Regions from separate parts of the Pantoea sp. C1E2 genome, predicted to be linked through region 3. Evidence: predicted binding sites of a transcription regulator. Region 3 holds the regulator's gene; each other region holds the start of a gene.
The links. The regulator ArgR, encoded in region 3, controls arginine synthesis, uptake and breakdown. The targets are predictions, from matches to a motif close to ANTGAATAAAAATACANT.
Positions count from the first base shown of each region.

Region 1: argF (ornithine carbamoyltransferase) is a predicted target of ArgR. The motif match lies at 1,646-1,663, and genes of this name have one in related genera.
Region 2: argA (amino-acid N-acetyltransferase) is a predicted target of ArgR. The motif match lies at 1,676-1,693, and genes of this name have one in related genera.

Region 1 covers NZ_JBSZHT010000002.1:857,494-861,672, reverse strand. Annotated here, with positions in the region: gene ACXI0A_RS04180 (GNAT family N-acetyltransferase) at 1-248, shown strand, start outside; gene miaE (tRNA isopentenyl-2-thiomethyl-A-37 hydroxylase MiaE) at 281-1,042, opposite strand; gene rraB (ribonuclease E inhibitor RraB) at 1,102-1,524, opposite strand; gene argF (ornithine carbamoyltransferase) at 1,688-2,695, shown strand; gene pyrB (aspartate carbamoyltransferase) at 2,928-3,863, shown strand; gene pyrI (aspartate carbamoyltransferase regulatory subunit) at 3,874-4,179, shown strand, end outside.
Region 2 covers NZ_JBSZHT010000002.1:3,615,884-3,620,062, reverse strand. Annotated here, with positions in the region: gene recD (exodeoxyribonuclease V subunit alpha) at 1-159, shown strand, start outside; gene argA (amino-acid N-acetyltransferase) at 315-1,643, opposite strand; gene amiC (N-acetylmuramoyl-L-alanine amidase AmiC) at 1,876-3,111, shown strand; tRNA gene ACXI0A_RS17305 (tRNA-Met) at 3,192-3,268, opposite strand; tRNA gene ACXI0A_RS17300 (tRNA-Met) at 3,320-3,396, opposite strand; tRNA gene ACXI0A_RS17295 (tRNA-Met) at 3,449-3,525, opposite strand; gene mltA (murein transglycosylase A) at 3,730-4,179, shown strand, end outside.
Region 3 covers NZ_JBSZHT010000002.1:4,081,008-4,085,186, reverse strand. Annotated here, with positions in the region: gene ACXI0A_RS19370 (succinate-semialdehyde dehydrogenase) at 1-67, shown strand, start outside; gene ACXI0A_RS19365 (barstar family protein) at 99-368, shown strand; gene yhcN (peroxide/acid stress response protein YhcN) at 428-694, opposite strand; gene ACXI0A_RS19355 (YdgH/BhsA/McbA-like domain containing protein) at 800-1,066, opposite strand; gene yhcN (peroxide/acid stress response protein YhcN) at 1,157-1,420, opposite strand; gene argR (transcriptional regulator ArgR) at 1,912-2,382, opposite strand; gene mdh (malate dehydrogenase) at 2,803-3,738, shown strand; gene mscM (miniconductance mechanosensitive channel MscM) at 3,785-4,179, opposite strand, start outside.

The DNA of each region.
Region 1 (4,179 bases), 3.2 Mb from region 3:
ATATCTGCGAACTGCAGAAGATGTATTTCCTGCCGCAGGTGCGGGGTTTAGGGCTGGCGCGTGCGCTCGCGTTGCAGGCCATGGAGTATGCCCGCCAGCAGGGTTTCCGTCGCTGCTATCTGGAAACCACCGGCAGTCTGACCCGCGCGATTAAGCTGTATGAGTCGTTAGGCTTCGAGTTGATTGATAGCGCGATGGGCTGTACCGGGCATGGGGATTGTGAAGTGCGGATGCTGAAAGTGCTGTAATGTAAAAGCGGTGCGCAGGCCTGCGCACCCACTTAATAGGCCGGTACACCGCTGTGAAAACGCAACTCGCCATCTGGCTCGCTGATTAAGCGTGCTTCCGCTGCACCAAACGCCTGTACGCGTGGCGTAATATCCTTCGCGGAAATCTGTTCCGCCAGCTTCAAATAATCCTGATAGTGACGCGCCTCAGAACGCAGCAGCGAAATATAAAACTTCTGTAACTGCTCATCCAGATACGGCGCCAGGCTGGCAAACCGCTCGCAAGATCGCGCTTCGATATAGGCGCCACAAATCAATTTATCCACCAGCCCATCGGGTTCATGATTGGCAATCTCGCGGATCAATCCTCTGGCGTAACGGCTGGCGGTGATTTTGCGATACGGTAAACCCCGCGACTGCATAATTTCCCACACCTGATAAAAATGATGCAGCTCTTCTTTGATCAGCAGAATCATCATCTCGACCAAATCATCCGCCCACGGCAGTTCATTACGCACAATGATGCTTTTGGTCAGATTTTTATGCGCATTGATGAAGTTACTGTCCGGCTCTTCACGGTAGATGAAATCTTCATACGGCTTGAGCCACGCCAGAATGGCATCGCCACTTGGCTTATCAGCGACATAACGACGAATGATAAATACTGCGGTCTGCGCCGCTTTTAACTCGCACACCATGTGATCGGTCAGCAGCAACGTCAGGTTTTCCGGCTTGCGCGCTTCATCAATCCACGCTTGTGGCGTGCGGCAGTGCAGGAATTCATAAATGGGTTCTAACAGGGGAGCGTAATTCATCGGCGTTCTTTATCTGGCGGGGAAGTGGTTCTGGGCGGCGAGCGCCGCCCGTTTAAGACTTAGTGACGCACACCGTCGTCTTCTTCGTCGTCGATGAAGTCGCCATCGTCGTCTTCATCTTCTGCGTCCGGATCTTCGAAGTAAGTGCCCCAACCGTCGTAATCGACGTTGAAGCTACCGGCTAGATTTACCAACTGCTCAACCTGTGCATCAATCAGCTCTGGCTTTAACGCGCCTTCGCTCAGGATATCCACACACATCACCGTGCCACCCTCTTCCAGCTCCAGCTCTTCTGGCTCGCTCACTTCAAAGCCCAGTTTGAAAGCCTCAACCGCCACTTTCTCCAGTGAGTCGAAGTTGTTGCAAGAGAGGTGATGCTCGATAGTGTAAAGCGCATCCGGATCGCTGCCGTCTTCCAGCAACTCTTCAATGATCAGGCGGGTTTCTTCGCGCTGTTCTTCCAGCAATGCTTCATATGCCATGTGCGTGTCCTCAAAATGTTCGACGTGAATGCAATTATTTTCCCACACTGCTTCGCCCGCCACTACACAAAACAGAAAGTTTATTATCGCTGGGGTTGAAAATGCATATTCATCCGGTTAGATTGAATTTTAATTCATTATTAACCCGTATCTGGAGCGCTGTATGAGTCAGCTGTATTCGAGACACTTCCTGAGATTGCTGGATTTCACTCCAGCTGAAATCAGCTACCTGCTAAGTCTGGCAGGTGAATTAAAACACGCTAAGAAAAATGCCGCTGAAACCCAGCACCTGAAAGGCAAGAATATCGCGCTCATCTTCGAAAAAGACTCGACCCGCACCCGATGCTCTTTCGAAGTTGCCGCATACGATCAGGGCGCTAACGTCACTTACCTCGGCCCAAGCGGCAGCCAGATCGGCCATAAAGAGTCGATGAAAGATACCGCGCGCGTATTAGGGCGTATGTATGACGGCATCCAGTATCGTGGCTTTGGTCAGGAACTGGTGGAAACCCTGGCGGAATTTGCCGGTGTGCCGGTGTGGAACGGACTGACGACCGAATTCCATCCTACGCAACTGTTGGCCGATCTGCTCACCATGCAGGAACATCTGCCAGGCAAACCGCTGAGCGAGATGACACTGGTGTACGTCGGTGACGCGCGCAACAACATGGGTAATAGCATGCTGGAAGCCGCTGCGTTGGTTGGCCTGGATCTGCGCCTGGTGGCACCGAAGGGCTGCTGGCCGGAAGAGCAACTGGTGGAGCAGTGTCGCGTGGCGGCACAGAAAACCGGTGGCAAAATCACTCTGACCGAAGAGATTACCGAAGGCGTGCAGGGTGCGGATTTCATCTACACTGATGTGTGGGTATCGATGGGCGAAGCGAAATCGGTGTGGGAAGAGCGTATTGCCCTGCTGCGTCCGTATCAGGTCAACAGCGCGATGCTGGCGCTGACCGGCAATCCTCAGGTGAAATTCCTGCACTGCCTCCCGGCCTTCCATGACGATCAAACCACTTTAGGCCGTCAGATGGCTGAACAGTACGGTCTGCATGACGGTATGGAAGTGAGCAATGAGGTGTTTGAATCGGCGCACAGCATTGTGTTCGATCAGGCTGAAAACCGCATGCACACCATTAAAGCGGTGATGGTCGCCACGCTGGGTAACCAGTAAAGCAAACGTTTACCTTACGGCGATTTCTGCTTGATGCTAATCAGTGAATGCGTATAATGCGCCACAATTTGCCGGAGGAAACATGCAACAGCGCAGCGTACAATTTGCCGCTCTACCCCGCCTGACCGCAGGCGATGCAGCTGTTTCTTTCCGTCATACATTGATCGTAAAAAAAGCCCCTTAAGCAGGGGCTTTTTTTTGTCCGCAATCCGGCAGCGCAGAGGAGAACGCTATGGCCAACCCGCTATATCGCAAGCACATTATTTCCATCAACGATCTCAACCGCGAAGAGCTGGAGCTGGTGTTACACACCGCTGCTCAACTCAAGGCTCATCCTCAGCCAGAACTGCTGAAGCACAACGTGATTGCCAGTTGCTTCTTTGAAGCCTCAACGCGCACCCGCCTGTCGTTTGAAACCGCTATGCATCGTTTGGGTGCTTCAGTGGTGGGCTTCGCCGACGGCAGCAATACCTCGCTGGGTAAAAAAGGTGAAACGCTGGCCGACACTATCTCGGTGATCAGCACTTACGTCGATGCGATTGTGATGCGTCATCCGCAGGAAGGTGCCGCGCGTCTGGCGACCGAATTCTCCAGCGGCATTCCGATTCTCAATGCTGGTGACGGTGCCAACCAACATCCCACGCAAACGCTGCTGGATCTGTTCACCATCCGTGAAACCCAGAGCCGCCTCGACAACCTGAATGTGGCGATGGTCGGTGACCTGAAGTATGGCCGCACCGTGCACTCGCTGACCCAGGCGCTGGCCAAGTTTACCGGCAACCGTTTCTACTTTATCGCGCCAGATGCGCTGGCCATGCCGGCCTACATCACCGATATGCTGGATGAGCAGAACATTGTCTGGACACGCCATGACACCATCGAAGAAGTGATGCCGGAACTCGATATTCTGTACATGACGCGCGTGCAGAAAGAGCGTCTCGATCCTTCCGAATACGCCAACGTCAAAGCGCAGTTCATCCTGCGCGCTGCTGATTTAGCGGGCGCACGCGACAATATGAAAGTGCTGCATCCATTGCCGCGTATTGATGAGATCACCACCGACGTCGATAGCACGCCGCACGCCTGGTATTTCCAGCAGGCAGGCAACGGCATTTTCGCCCGCCAGGCCCTGCTGGCACTGGTACTGAATAGCGAACTGGCACTGTAAGGAGAAAGCGATGACTCATGATAATAAATTGCAGGTTGAAGCCATCAAGCGTGGCACGGTAATCGACCACATTCCTGCGCAGGTCGGTTTTAAATTGCTGTCGCTGTTTCGTCTGACCGAAACCGACCAGCGCATCACCATTGGCCTGAATCTGCCTTCGGGCGAAATGGGCCGTAAGGATTTGATCAAGATCGAGAATACTTTCCTGACCGACGATCAGATTAACCAACTGGCGGTGTATGCGCCGCTCGCTACCGTTAACCGTATTGATGAATACGAAGTGGTAGCGAAAATCGCCCCGACCTTACCGGATCGT
Region 2 (4,179 bases), 470 kb from region 3:
ACCCGCGAACTGATTTACACCGCCATTACGCGAGCGCGAAAACAATTAACCCTGTACAGCGATGAAGGCGTTTTTCGCCGTGCGGTGCAATTACGCACGCAGCGCCGCAGTGGATTGCTGGATCGGTTGGGCGGGGAAGTCATTCTGAGCGAGAGTTGAGGTCGGTAAAGAAACCGACCTCAGGTCAATGCAGATGTTTTATTGGATGCGCATGGATGCGCATCCTAACAACGTTATCAGTCAAATACGTTGGGCAATTCCAGGCCATTTAGCGCGGCCTGACATTCGCTGCTCTTCTGCCGCATTCACCGCCGTTAGCGCAAATCCGCCATCAGCACTTTAGAACGGCGCTGATAGTTATACATCTGCTTCTTACTCTCCGGCAGTGACTCAATATCCACCGGCGTAAAGCCACGTTCCTGGAACCAGTGAATGCTGCGGGTGGTCAGTACGAACAGCTTCTTCAGCCCCATCTGGCGAGCCTGCAGTGCCACACGCTCTAGCAGCAGTTCACCGCGCGAGGAACTGCGATAATCGGGATGTACTGCCACGCAAGCCATCTCACCAATCTGCTCATCCGGGAAAGGATAGAGGGCTGCACAGGCGATGGTCAGGCTATCACGCTGAATAATGGTGAATTTGTCGATCTCCATTTCCAGCTGCTCACGTGAACGACGCACCAGAATGCCTTGCTGCTCCAGCGGGCGAATCAGTTCGAGAATGCCGCCAATATCGTTGATGGTGGCGCGACGAATCTGCTCAGCGGACTCCATCACAATCTGCGTACCAATACCGTCGCGTGAGAACAGCTCCTGAATCAGTGCGCCATCTTCCTGATAGCTGATCAGGTGGCTACGACGCACGCCGCTGCGGCAGGCTTTCACCGCACCACGCAGGAAACGCACCGTGCCCGACAGGAAATCGCCGTCGTTTTCCATCTCATCGATACGCGTCTGCGCTTCGTTGGGGAACAGCTCAGAGATAATGGTGCCTTCGCGGTTGGTGACACCCTGTTCGGAGCAGAAGCCAATCATTTTCTCGGCTTTCAGCTTGATCGCCAACTGCGTGGCCACTTCTTCTGACGTCAGGTTAAAACTTTCACCGGTCACCGACACCGCGACCGGGCCGAGCAGCACAATGGCATCATTATCCAGCTGACGATGGATCGCTTCTTCATCTATGCGACGAATACGGCCGCTGTGGCAGTAGTCCACACCATCATCGACGCCCAGCGGTTGGGCAATAATAAAGTTACCGCTCACTACGTTGATGTGCGCGCCCTGCAGAGGGGTGTTATTCAGGCTCATCGACAGACGTGCGGTGATATCCAGCTGCAAACGTCCGGCGGCCTGCTTCACCAGTTCCAGTGATTGGGCATCGGTAACGCGCGTATGTTTATGGTAAATCGGTTCCAGCTGTTGCTGGGCCATGCTGGCATCGATCTGCGGACGGGCGCCGTAAACAACCACCAGGCGAATGCCAAGACTATGCAACAATCCGATGTCATTAACGATGCTGGAGAAGTTCTCATGCTCGATGGCTTCACCGCCCAGCATGATGACAAAGGTCTTGTCACGGTGGGCATTTATATAGGGAACGGTATGGCGAAAACCCTGAACCAGTTCAGTACTACGTTCCTTCACGGCAAACCCTCTGTGAATGTTTATTCGTAATTTGTGTATTTTTATGCTCTTTTGGCCGCTATTGCAAGCGCCGGGCCTGACGTTACTTTACGATTTTCCTGATGCAACCCTCGCTAACAGCCTGCATTATCTGGTTTTTCTGGCAAAACACGATACGGCTTGCTAAGCAAAGTTTTCGCCTTCCACTCGTCGATTGACGATATTTTAGACATTACACAGCAGTTGGAGCGGCATGTCCGAAGCTTTTACACGACGACGATTATTACAGGGTGCGGGCGCGTTAGTCCTCCTGAGCGTAACGCGAACCGGACTGGCAGCCAGCCAGCACATTGTGGCGGTGCGCATCTGGCCCTCATCGACCTACTCCCGCGTCACCCTGGAGTCGAATGTTCCCCTCAAATATAAACAGTTCGCCCTGAGCAACCCCGACCGCCTGGTGATCGACATTGAGAACCTGCATATCAATCCGGTCCTGAAAGGGGTGGATAAGCAAGTACGCGTTGACGATCCCTTTATTAAAAATGCGCGTGTTGGCCAGTTTGATGCCAACACGGTGCGCGTGGTGCTGGAACTGAAGCGCAACGTCGCGCCGAAGATCTTCACACTGGCACCTGTGGCGGGCATCAAACATCGCTTAGTGGTCGATCTCTATCCGAGCCAGCCCTCGCGGGAAGAGGATCCGCTACTGGCGTTACTGAACGATTACAACCAGGGCGACCTGGAGCGCGATCAACCGGCGCAAGCCCCTTTACCGGGTAAAGCGGGGCGCGATCGTCCAATCATCATCATGATCGATCCCGGCCACGGCGGCGAAGATCCCGGCGCACATGGCAAATACAAAACGCGCGAAAAAGACATTGTGTTGAAGATTGGCCGCTACCTGAAGGCGCTGATCGACAAAGAGCGCAACATGAAAGCCTATATGACGCGCAACGAGGATGTGTTTATCCCGCTGCGCGTGCGGGTGGCAAAAGCGCGTAAGCAGCGCGCCGATCTGTTTGTCTCGATTCACGCCGATGCCTTTACCAGCCGTGCGGCGCGCGGTTCGTCGGTGTTTGCGCTCTCGACTAGCGGCGCTACCTCGACCGCAGCTCGCTTCCTGGCGCAGACTCAGAACGAATCGGATTTGATTGGAGGCGTCAGCATGAGCGGCGACCGCTATCTGGATCACACCATGTTCGATATGGTGCAGCGGCAGACCATCAGCGACAGCCTGAAATTTGGCAAAGAAGTGTTATCGCGCATGGGCCACATCAATCACCTGCATAAACGCACGGTGGACCAGGCGGGTTTTGCGGTGCTAAAAGCCCCGGATATTCCATCGATTCTGGTGGAAACGGCGTTTATCAGTAATGTGGAGGAGGAGCGTAAGCTGCGCACGCCGCGTTATCAGCATCAGGTGGCTGAGGCGATTCTGCATGGGATTAAAGCGTATTTCGATAAGGGGGCGGTGCTGGCGCGTCGCTAAGAGGAGGGCGGCCACAGTGCCGCTTTTTTTTACTGGAGGCCAAAAACAAAAAAACACCCGTTAAGGTGCTTATCTGTAATTGGTTGCGGGGGCCGGATTCGAACCGACGACCTTCGGGTTATGAGCCCGACGAGCTACCAGGCTGCTCCACCCCGCGTCCGTCTGCCGCATTAAGCGACTTTTCACATTGTATTCTTCTTAAGACAATTGGTTGCGGGGGCCGGATTCGAACCGACGACCTTCGGGTTATGAGCCCGACGAGCTACCAGGCTGCTCCACCCCGCGTCCGTCTGACGCGTTACACGACTTTCAAATTGTCTCTTCACTTAAGAAGAATTGGTTGCGGGGGCCGGATTCGAACCGACGACCTTCGGGTTATGAGCCCGACGAGCTACCAGGCTGCTCCACCCCGCGTCCGTGGATGCGCACTATACTCTGGACGCGCGGCGATGCAACCCCTTTTTGTGTTAAAGCCTTAAATTTACAGCCAGTTGGTGAATAATAGTGCCATTGGGCGATTAATTGTACAGATGTGAGCGCGGTAGCCCGAGGCGGATTTCATTCTCTCTGCCCCTTTGCTATCGTCGCGGTGCAAACAACCGAGAAAAAGAGAAAGTGATGAAAGGATATTGGGCGAAGTATGCACTTACTGGCGCGTTTCTCGCGCTGTTAGCGGGTTGTAGTTCGAAACCGACTGACCGAGGTCAGCAATATATAGATGGCAAGCTGGAGCAACCGCTCGGGCTGGTCAATGAACCGAATGCTAAAGGGCGTCCCGTTAACGGCCGCGATTTTGGCGTGCAGGTGCAACAGATTCAGGGTGCATCATCCGGGTTGTATAGCCGCAACACCGGGACTTACAGCGCCATCCAGAACTGGCTACTCTCCGGTGCCGATACTCGTCAGCTGAGTCAGTTCGGCCTTAACGCTTATCAGATGGAAGGCACCGATAATTACGGTAACGTGCAGTTTACCGGCTATTACACACCCGTGGTGGAAGCTCGCTATACCCGCCAGGGCGAGTTCCAGTATCCGATTTACCGCATGCCGCCGCGTACGCGCGGTCAG
Region 3 (4,179 bases):
AGGATCGGTGCTGGGGATGGAAGAGTACCTGGAAGTGAAAGCGCTGCATATTGGTGGGCTGGCCTGATGGGCGGCCCTGCCTGAAAGAGGGAATCACGATGAGAACCGAGCGTTTTGATTTCGACGAAATCGTCGATCAAGCCCATTTCTATCGCCAGTTCAGCGATCGTTTTGCACTGACAGATCCCGGCATTGACGATCTGGACGATCTTTGGGCGGTGATCCAAGGTGATCAGTTGCCGTTGCCGCTGGAAATTGAGTTTGTGAATCTGGGAACAGGGCAGAAACGCCGGTATGGCGCATTAATCCTGCTATTTGATGAAGCAGAAGAGGAGCTGGAGGGTCAGCTCCGCTTTAATGTGAAGTGACAAGCCGAAAAAGGGCCCCGGCGAGCGGGGCCAAAGGGTTCGTCAGAATTGACGAGGAATTATTTGTACAGCTCAGCGGTCACGTGATAGCTGTCACCGGTATTGGCTTCAATCACTTTATAAGCACTGGCACCTTGTGCATCGGCTTTCTGTGAAAGCTCAGCACGGTAATCCATTGGCGAACCGCCGGTACCGCTGACGGTGATAGTGCTGCCGGTAGGTTGCAGATTTTGCGCCTGCTCATTCGTTACCAATTGGGCTGCTGAAGCACCGAAGGCAAACAGGGAAAGAAGGCTGGCGGCTGCGATGGTTGCTTTGATTTTCATAATTTTTCTCCTCGTTGTAATCAACAACCTGCGGCAAAAAGTGGGTGAGGCGGGTCGTCGATCAATTGTCTGGCGCCGTTCAGGCGCCCGACGTTCGATTTAGTCTTATTTGTACAGTTCAGCGGTCACGTGGAAGGTGTCACCGCGATTGTTTTCAATGATGCGATAGTGGCTGGCACCTTGCGCATCGGCTTTCTGCGACAGTTCCTGACGGACATTCGTCTGGTCACCGTCAACACCACTCACACTGACAGTTTGGTTCAGCGGTTGCAGCTGTGCGGCTTGTTCGTTAGAAACCAGGCTAGCGGCGCTGGCACCGAAAGACAGTACGGAAGCCAGACCGACAATGGCGATAGCTAATTTGGTTTTCATGATTCACTCTCCTGAAATTGGGTTTGGCAACCTGAGAGGCAAATGCGTCTCAAACGGGTCGCCGTTCACACTGCGTCTTGTTCAGTAAACTTATTTATAAAGTTCAGCGGTGGCGTGATAGCTGTCGCCGGTATTCGCTTCGATCACACGGTAGGCTTTAGCGCCTTCCTGATCGGCTTTGGCATTCAGCTGTTCATGGATATCCATCGGAGAACCGCCCACGCCGCTCACACTGATGGTGCCGGCAGGTTGCAGATTCGCTGCCTGTTGAGCATTGATAGAATCTGCTGCAAAAGCACCAAATGACAGGGCAGATAGAACACTCAGGGTTGCGATAGTAGTTTTAACGTTCATGGTATTTTTCCTCGTCTTCTGTTTTTATCTTTTTCTTTCGTGTGATTTGCATCACGAAAACAAGTATAGATCTAATCACCCATGAAATTAATATCTGGCTAATAATGTTTGGTTGTTATTCTTTATCCTTATGGCACCTTTTTAGAACTGGAAGTTATTAAAAACGCTGAATTCTTAACCATTGACCATTATTTATTCGTAAAAACAATGATCTGCATCAAATTATCTTTTCGTGCGAAAGATCATGGTTGATCCCGCTGGCTGATACGAAATAGGAAGCGATAACCACTGAGCACAATATGTAAAGCAGTGTAAAATAGCGCTAATGGTTAAGAAGGGGAAAAGGTCGTACCAATATTTTACCGGGTGCAGAACCGGCAGCTATATAGATAACTTATTATTAACAAAGGATTTTGTAACAAGCGTGGCGGGAAACGTGTCAGTAATGAAGGTTGTTACCGGCAGATGAACTGCCGGTTAAGAGCAGGGTTTTATAGTTCCTGTTCGAATAAAACCAGCACGGCATCGTGCAGCTGTTTAACGGAGAAATTGCGCGCGGGAGTGATAAAGATGGTGTCATCACCGGCGATGGTACCGAGAATACCTTCTGCTTTACCAAGCGAATCCAGCAGGCGGGCAATCAACTGCGCGGCACCGGGGCTGGTGTGAATCACCACTAAGGCATCGTTGTAATCGATATCCAGCACCAGATTCTTCAATGGGCTGGTGGTGGTCGGCACGCCAAGTTCAGCTGGCAAGCAATACACCATTTCCATTTTGGCATTGCGGGTGCGCACGGCACCAAACTTGGTCAGCATACGAGAAACTTTTGACTGGTTGATGTTCTCGAAGCCGTCTTCCTGCAGCGCCTGCACGATTTCGCCCTGAGAGCTGAATTTTTCTTCTTTTAATAACGCTTTGAACGCTTTGATCAAGTCGTCTTGTTTTGATGGGTTTCGCATAAGCTACCAATAAAAGAGGGGTGCAGCAGGCAACAGGCCAGCGGCAGATAAATTATTATGCATTTAGATGAATTTTTATGCAATAAGCGTAGTGAGAGAATCGCGCTAATCAACTGCGGAGCGGCATTATAGCAGAGTTTTGTGTTGCGCCAAAATCGCGGGCTGACGCGCAAAGCGAAGGTTGCAATGTTGTTATAGTATTGAAGTGGTAACAACTATATCGATGATCATTGCCGTCCATTGTTTTCTGGCTGCGATTGTATCATTCAGGCGACTTCTGAAGTGGAGATGTCTCGGGAGCCGATTGCGGCGTCATGTTATTGCGCGACAGGTTTGTCGCTATCGCCTGAGAAGTTGATTAAACTCGTAACCTGATGGATTTTCGGCATATCTCTGCCCCACCTTCATAAGGAGTTCAGGATGAAAGTTGCCGTTCTCGGTGCAGCCGGTGGTATCGGCCAGGCGCTCGCACTGCTGCTCAAGACTCAATTACCCGCAGGTTCCGCTCTCTCACTTTATGATATCGCTCCGGTCACGCCAGGTGTGGCGGTCGATCTCAGCCATATTCCCACCGCCGTGAAGGTAGAAGGGTTTAGCGGCGAAGATGCGACACCTGCGCTGCATGGGGCAGATATTGTGCTGATTTCTGCTGGTGTGGCACGTAAACCCGGCATGGATCGCGCCGACCTGTTTAACGTCAACGCGGGCATTGTGCGAAACCTCATCGAACAGGTTGCCAGCACCGCGCCGAAAGCGCTGATCGGCGTCATCACCAATCCGGTTAACACCACGGTGGCCATTGCGGCTGAAGTGCTGAAAAAAGCGGGTGTGTACGACAAGAACCGCCTGTTTGGTATTTCTACCCTCGACATCATCCGCGCCAATACTTTTGTCGCAGCGCTCAAAGGCAAACAGCCAACTGAGATCGAGGTTCCGGTGGTGGGCGGTCACTCAGGCGTGACGATTTTACCGCTGCTTTCGCAGGTTAAAGGCATCAGCTTCAGTGAACAGGAAGTGGCTGACCTCACCAAACGTATTCAAAACGCCGGCACGGAAGTAGTGGAAGCCAAAGCCGGTGGCGGATCGGCGACCTTGTCCATGGGGCAGGCTGCGGCGCGCTTTGGACTCTCACTGGTGCGTGCGTTACAGGGCGAAGCCAACGTCGTGGAATGCGCTTATGTTGAAGGCGATGGCGAATATGCGCGCTTCTTCTCACAGCCGCTGCTGATCGGCAAGAACGGTATCGTGGAACGTCGCCCGTTGGGGCCTTTGAGTGCGTTTGAACAGCAGGCGCTCAGCGGCATGCTGGAGACGCTGAAGAAAGATATCGCGCAGGGCGAAGAGTTTGTGAAGTAACGCCCAGCAGAAAAAACAACGCCCGGTGATTGCCGGGCGTTGTCGTTTATAAGCCGCCAGATTTGAAAGTCTGGCTGGACGGTGATCCATTGCCCGCCGGCGTTTTACGTCCCAGCGTTTCCATACGCACCTGGAACGGTGGGAACGGCATCTCAATACCGTGCTCTTCAAAGCCACGCAAAATCAACTGATGCAGCTCATGACGCAGTGGCATGCGGTGACCCATCTCGGCAGCGTGCACACGCAGTTCAAACAGCTGAATACCTTGCTGCAAATCTACCAGGAACACATCCGGTGCAGGCATATCCAGCACGTAGGTACAGCGCTCGGCAGCCTGTTTAAGAATGTTGGTGACTTCATCACTGTTAACGTGCGCCGGGGCCGGGATGGTCAGCACTACGCGCGTGACGGAATCTGACAGCGACCAGTTAACGAATTGCT